One region of the Streptomyces sp. NPDC059355 genome, then DNA from elsewhere that is predicted to be linked to it. Evidence: predicted binding sites of a transcription regulator. Region 1 holds the regulator's gene; the other holds the start of a gene.
What was found. The regulator HrcA, encoded in region 1, represses chaperone genes, less so after heat shock. The targets are predictions, from matches to a motif close to TTNGCACTCNGNNNNNCNGAGTGCNAA.
Positions count from the first base shown of each region.

Region 2: a site for HrcA is predicted at 1,353-1,379, ahead of groL (chaperonin GroEL). Genes of this name have one in related genera too.

Region 1 covers NZ_JBHYXN010000037.1:10,860-14,262, forward strand. Annotated here, with positions in the region: gene dnaJ (molecular chaperone DnaJ) at 1-1,022, opposite strand, end outside; gene hrcA (heat-inducible transcriptional repressor HrcA) at 1,023-2,039, opposite strand; gene ACFXGI_RS28715 (MBL fold metallo-hydrolase) at 2,195-2,920, shown strand; gene ACFXGI_RS28720 (DUF3097 domain-containing protein) at 2,949-3,403, shown strand, end outside.
Region 2 covers NZ_JBHYXN010000020.1:30,564-33,966, forward strand. Annotated here, with positions in the region: gene thrC (threonine synthase) at 1-261, shown strand, start outside; gene ACFXGI_RS20155 (MoaD/ThiS family protein) at 327-605, shown strand; gene ACFXGI_RS20160 (cold-shock protein) at 989-1,192, shown strand; gene groL (chaperonin GroEL) at 1,540-3,162, shown strand; gene ACFXGI_RS20170 (Uma2 family endonuclease) at 3,249-3,403, opposite strand, start outside.

The DNA.
Region 1 (3,403 bases):
TGCTGGGCGTCCAGCTTGCCGGGGGTGGTGACCTCGACGTGGACGATCAGGTCGCCGCGGCCGCCGCCGCGCAGGTGCGTGACGCCGCGCCCGTGCAGCGGGATCGACTGGCCGGACCCGGTGCCGGGACGGATGTCGATCTCCTCCATGCCGTCCAGGGTCTCCAGCGGGCATTTGGTGCCCAGGGCCGCGGCCGTCATGGGGATGGTCACCGTGCAGTGCAGGTCGTCCCCGCGCCGCTGGAAGGTCGGGTGCGGCAGCTCGTGGATCTCCACGTACAGGTCGCCGGCGGGGCCGCCGCCGGGGCCGACCTCGCCCTCGCCCGCGAGCTGGATCCGGGTGCCGTTCTCGACGCCGGCCGGGATCTTGACCGTGAGGCTGCGGCGGGAGCGGACCCGGCCGTCGCCCGCGCACTCGTGGCACGGGGTCGGGACCACGGTGCCGAAGCCCTGGCACTGGGGGCAGGGACGCGAGGTCATGACCTGGCCCAGGAAGGACCGGGTGACCTGCGACACCTCACCGCGCCCACGGCACATGTCACACGTCTGCGCCGAGGTGCCGGGGGCGGCGCCCTCGCCGGAGCAGGTGGTGCAGACGACGGCCGTGTCGACCTGGATGTCCTTGGTCGTGCCGAAGGCGGCCTCGTCCAGCTCCAGGTCGAGGCGGATCATGGCGTCCTGGCCGCGGCGGGTCCGCGAGCGCGGGCCGCGCTGCGAGGCCTGGCCGAAGAAGGCGTCCATGATGTCGGAGAAGTTGCCGAAGCCGCCCGCACCGAATCCGCCCGCGCCCGCGCCGCCGCCCGAGGAGGACAGCGGGTCGCCGCCGAGGTCGTAGACCTGCTTCTTCTGCGGGTCCGAGAGCACCTCGTACGCCGCGTTGATCTCCTTGAAGCGCTCCTGCGTCTTCGGGTCCGGATTCACGTCCGGGTGGAGTTCACGCGCGAGGCGGCGGAAGGCCTTCTTGATCTCGTCCTGCGATGCGTCGCGGCGCACGCCGAGAACGGCGTAGTAGTCCGTGGCCACTTACGACTCCGCCAGGATCTGTCCGACGTAACGTGCCACTGCGCGTACCGCTCCCATCGTTCCGGGGTAGTCCATGCGGGTCGGTCCGACCACGCCGAGTTTGGCGACTGCTTCGCCGCCCGAACCGTAGCCGACCGAGACGACGGACGTGGAGTTCAGTCCCTCGTAGGCATTCTCATGCCCGATCCGTACGGCCATTCCCGACTCGTTGGCCTCGCCCAGCAGCTTGAGGAGCACGACCTGCTCCTCCAGCGCTTCGAGCACCGGCCTGATCGTCAGGGGAAAATCGTGTCCGAAGCGCGTGAGATTGGCGGTTCCGCCGATCATCAGCCGCTCCTCGGCCTCCTCGACCAGCGTCTCGAGCAGGGTCGAGAGCACGGTCGACACCGTGCCGCGGTCCTCCGGTTCGAAGGACTCCGGCAGGTCCTGCACGAGCTGCGGCACGTCGGTGAACCGGCGCCCGACGACCCGGCTGTTGAGCCGCGCCCGCAGATCTGCGAGCGAGGTCTCGCCGAACGGCGTCTGGCAGTCGACGAGCCGCTGCTCGACCCGGCCGGTATCGGTGATCAGCACGAGCATGAGCCGGGCCGGAGCCAGCGACAGCAGCTCGACGTGGCGGACCGTGGACCGGGTCAGGCTCGGGTACTGGACGACGGCGACCTGCCGGGTGAGCTGCGCGAGCAGCCGCACGGTACGGCCGACGACGTCGTCGAGGTCGACGGCGCCGTCGAGAAAGTTCTGGATGGCCCGGCGCTCGGGCGTCGACAGCGGTTTGACTCCCGCCAGCCTGTCGACGAAGAGCCGGTAGCCCTTGTCCGTGGGGATCCGGCCGGCGCTGGTGTGGGGCTGGGCGATGTAGCCCTCGTCCTCCAGCACGGCCATGTCGTTGCGCACGGTGGCGGGCGAGACGCCGAGCCGGTGCCGCTCGGTGAGCGCCTTGGAGCCGACCGGCTCCTCCGTCCCGACGTAGTCCTGGACGATGGCGCGCAGCACCTCGAGTCTGCGTTCGCTGAGCATCGCGCACACCTCCAGCTGGTCGTCGTCGCGCGTCATGGTCGGTTTGATCTGCTTCGTTGGCACTCCGGGCGTTCGAGTGCCAGAGATCCCCCGGCCAGTGTACGGCCGGGTAGTCAGCCCCTGGCAAGGGCGGCCCGCCAAGGTAGCGTCGCGGCATGGACGTGCGTTGGGAAGAGGCGGGCTGGGAGCGGCTGACCGGGCGGACCGGACGGCGGCGGCTCCCGGTGTGGGATTGCACGGTGGGATTGGTGGTGGGGGACGAGTCGGTGCTCCTGATCGATCCGGGCTCATGCGTGCGCGAAGGGGCGCAGCTGCGGGCCGAGGCGGAGCGGCTGACCGGCCGGCGCGTGACGCATATCGCATTCACGCACGGCCATTTCGATCACGTACTGGGCGTGGCGGCGTTCGCCGGGGCCGAGGTGTACGGGGCCGTCGGGCTGGACGCGGAGCTGTCGGCGGGCCGGGAGGAGCTGCGCGCCGGCGCGGTCCTGCAGGGGCTGGCGGAGGCCGAGGCCGCCGAGGCGGTGGACCTGCTGGTGGTGCCGAGGCATTCCGTGTCGGGCGAATGGACGCTGGAGCTGGGCGGGGTGCAGGCGCTGCTGGCCAACGTCGGGCCCGGGCACTCCCCGTACGACCTGGCGGTGTTCGTGCCGGGCGAGCGCGAGACGGTGTTCTGCGGGGACCTCGTCGAGGAGTCGGGGGAGCCCCAGGCGGGCAGTGACGCGGTGCCGGCGCAGTGGCCGGCGGCGATCGACCGGCTGCTGTCGCTGGGCGGGGACGACGCTCTGTACGTGCCGGGTCACGGAGCGGTGGTCTCCGCGGACTTCGTCCGTGAGCAACGCGACACACTGGCACGGCGGTTCGGCGTGTCGGGCCCGTGAGCCCGCGCTCTCTCCTACTCTCGGCCGGATGCGCGAGTACTCCCCCGACCTGACCCCGCAGTGGAAGCGCCCCAAGCCGGTGCCGGAGGTGCCGGCGGACACCGACCTGGTGGTCGAGGTGGCGGGTACGGACTTCTGCGGCGCGGTGGTGGCCTGTGAGGCGGGCACGGTGACCCTGGAGGACCGCTTCGGCAAGCGGCGGGTGTTCCCGCTGGAGCCGCGGGGGTTCCTGCTGGAGGGCGCCGTGGTGACGCTGACCCGCCCCTCACGGGCGCCCGCGGCCCCCTTGCGTACGGCGTCGGGCTCGGTGGCCGTCCCGGGGGCGCGCGCCCGTGTGGCGCGCGCCGGGCGGATCTACGTGGAGGGCCGGCACGACGCGGAGCTGGTGGAGCGGGTCTGGGGAGACGACCTGCGGATCGAGGGCGTGGTGGTGGAGTACCTGGAGGGCATCGACGACCTCCCCGCGGTGGTCGCGGACTTCGC
Region 2 (3,403 bases), on a different contig from region 1:
GACGTCACCGACGAGCAGGTCGTCGAGGCCATCAAGATCCTCGCGCAGACCGAGGGCATCTTCGCCGAGACCGCGGGCGGTGTGACCGTCGGCGTGACGAAGAAGCTCATCGAGAACGGGCAGCTCGACCCGGCTCTGACCACGGTGGTCCTCAACACCGGTGACGGCCTCAAGACCCTGGAGGCGGTGGCCGCGGACAGCGGGCAGACGGCGACCATCCGCCCGAGCCTGGACGCGTTCCGCGCCGCCGGCCTGGTCTAGGCGGTCCGGCCCTGATCCGCCGGACACCCCCTCCCCCCCTTGAACCCCGGAAAGGCAGTAGCGCCATGAGCGTCAACGTCCGCATCCCCACCATCCTGCGCACCTACACCGGCGGCCAGGCGGAGGTCTCCGCCGAGGGCGCGACCCTCTCCGAGGTCATCGCCTCCCTGGAGGCGAACCACCCGGGCATCTCCGCCCGTGTCCTGGACGACCAGGGCAAGCTGCGCCGCTTCGTGAACGTCTACGTCAACGACGACGACGTGCGCTTCGAGGGCGGTCTGGACGCGGTGACGCCGGACGGCGCGGGCGTCTCGATCATTCCCGCCGTCGCGGGCGGCTGCTGATACGCGAAAGCCCAGAATTACCCCTTCCGGTAAAAGCGGAGGGGGTAATTCTGCTTGGTTGGGCGCGGTAGAGTTGGGGAAGTCCCCTCCGCTGTACTTGCCCGCCGCATATGAGCGGGTCGCGTGATGGTTGACATTGAGTCAATGTGCGAGTGCGGTATGGGGCTTTGGCGAGATATGCCGGGTCCGAGTTGCCCGAGAATCTGCCAACTTTTCACTCTATTTCAATGTATCCCCGTGTCCAGAATTCTCGTCGGATTGACCTGTTGCAGACAGCAGCGGTGCGGATACATTCAGCCCCGGTCGAGGCGTTCCGGCGCAAGTTCTGACCCGGGACCGCGAAGTGCGGTCCTGCGCAAGGGCCAGTAATAGGGGAGTTAGGCATGGCTCAGGGCACCGTCAAGTGGTTCAACGCGGAGAAGGGCTACGGCTTCATCGCGGTCGACGGTGGTGCGGATGTGTTCGTCCACTACAGCGCCATCCAGATGGACGGGTACCGCACCCTTGAAGAGGGTCAGCGGGTCGAGTTCGAGATCTCGCAGGGCCAGAAGGGTCCGCAGGCGGACATGGTCAAGCTCGCCGTCTAGTCCCGGCGCGATCGACCACCGACGCATACACACGAAGGGCCCGCACCTCGGAGGAGGGGTACGGGCCCTTCGTGCTGCCCGCCGCGCCGGGGGCCGGGCGGGGGCGGGGCGTTCACCCAAGCCGCTTGCACTCGGAGGGGTCGAGTGCTAATCATTGGCGTTAGCACTCTCCTGGTGAGAGTGCTACTACACAGGACCGGGTCGGTGAGGCCCGCAGGGTCCGGCGGGAAGGAACCGCCGGGCACGCAGGCCGTCCGTCGCGGGCGCGGGCGCGGTCCGGAGCAATCCAACCCTCCCCATCGTGCCGACGGCGCAGGGGGAACCCCAGTCCTGGAGGACCACTTCAGATGGCCAAGATCATTGCGTTCGACGAGGAGGCCCGGCGCGGTCTCGAGCGCGGGATGAACCAGCTCGCCGACGCCGTCAAGGTCACCCTTGGCCCCAAGGGTCGCAACGTCGTCCTTGAGAAGAAGTGGGGCGCCCCCACGATCACCAACGATGGTGTCTCCATCGCCAAGGAGATCGAGCTCGAGGACCCGTACGAGAAGATCGGCGCCGAGCTGGTCAAGGAAGTCGCCAAGAAGACGGACGACGTCGCGGGCGACGGTACGACCACCGCCACCGTGCTCGCCCAGGCGCTCGTCCGCGAGGGCCTGCGCAACGTGGCCGCCGGCGCCAACCCGATGGCCCTCAAGCGCGGCATCGAGAAGGCCGTCGAGGCCGTCTCCGGCGCCCTGCTGGAGCAGGCGAAGGATGTCGAGACCAAGGAGCAGATCGCTTCCACGGCCTCCATCTCCGCCGCCGACACCCAGATCGGCGAGCTCATCGCCGAGGCCATGGACAAGGTCGGCAAGGAAGGCGTCATCACGGTCGAGGAGTCCCAGACCTTCGGTCTGGAGCTCGAGCTCACCGAGGGCATGCGCTTCGACAAGGGCTACATCTCGGCGTACTTCGCCACCGACATGGAGCGTATGGAGGCGTCGCTCGACGACCCGTACATCCTGATCGTCAACTCGAAGATCGGCTCGGTCAAGGACCTGCTGCCGCTCCTCGAGAAGGTCATGCAGTCCGGCAAGCCGCTGCTGATCATCGCCGAGGACGTCGAGGGCGAGGCCCTGTCGACCCTGGTCGTCAACAAGATCCGCGGCACCTTCAAGTCCGTCGCCGTCAAGGCCCCGGGCTTCGGCGACCGCCGCAAGGCCATGCTCGGCGACATCGCCATCCTCACGGGCGGCACGGTCATCTCCGAGGAGGTCGGCCTCAAGCTCGAGAACGCCGGCCTGGACCTGCTCGGCCGCGCCCGCAAGGTCGTCATCACCAAGGACGAGACCACGATCGTCGACGGCTCCGGTGACAGCGACCAGGTTCAGGGTCGCGTCAACCAGATCCGCGCCGAGATCGAGAACTCCGACTCGGACTACGACCGCGAGAAGCTCCAGGAGCGCCTCGCGAAGCTGGCCGGCGGCGTGGCCGTCATCAAGGCCGGCGCCGCGACCGAGGTGGAGCTCAAGGAGCGCAAGCACCGCATCGAGGACGCCGTTCGCAACGCGAAGGCGGCCGTCGAGGAGGGCATCGTCGCCGGTGGTGGCGTGGCCCTGCTCCAGGCCTCCGCGGTCTTCGAGAAGCTCGAGCTCACGGGTGACGAGGCCACCGGCGCCAACGCCGTGAAGCTCGCCCTGGAGGCCCCGCTCAAGCAGATCGCCGTCAACGGTGGTCTCGAGGGTGGCGTCGTCGTGGAGAAGGTCCGCAACCTGACGGTCGGCTGGGGTCTGAACGCCGCGACCGGCGAGTACGTGGACATGATCGCCGAGGGCATCATCGACCCGGCGAAGGTCACCCGCTCCGCGCTGCAGAACGCGGCGTCGATCGCGGCCCTCTTCCTCACCACCGAGGCCGTCATCGCCGACAAGCCCGAGAAGGCCGGCGCCCCGGCCGGCGGCGGCATGCCGGGCGGTGACATGGACTTCTGATCGGCCCCTGGCTGATCGGCTGTTCTTCGACCGAGGGCGGCACTCCCCACACGGGGGGTGCCGCCCTCGGGCGTTCTCCGGGCCCGTCAGAAGCCGGTGGTGTCGAGTGCGAAGCCGAACGGTTCCGGGAGGGGCAAGGCTTCACCGAAGGCGACGGTCTTGCGGGTTCGGTAACCCTGCGGAGAGGGGTCGGCGAAGCAGGTGATCTCGGAACCCTGCATGTCCACGACCAGGTAGACGG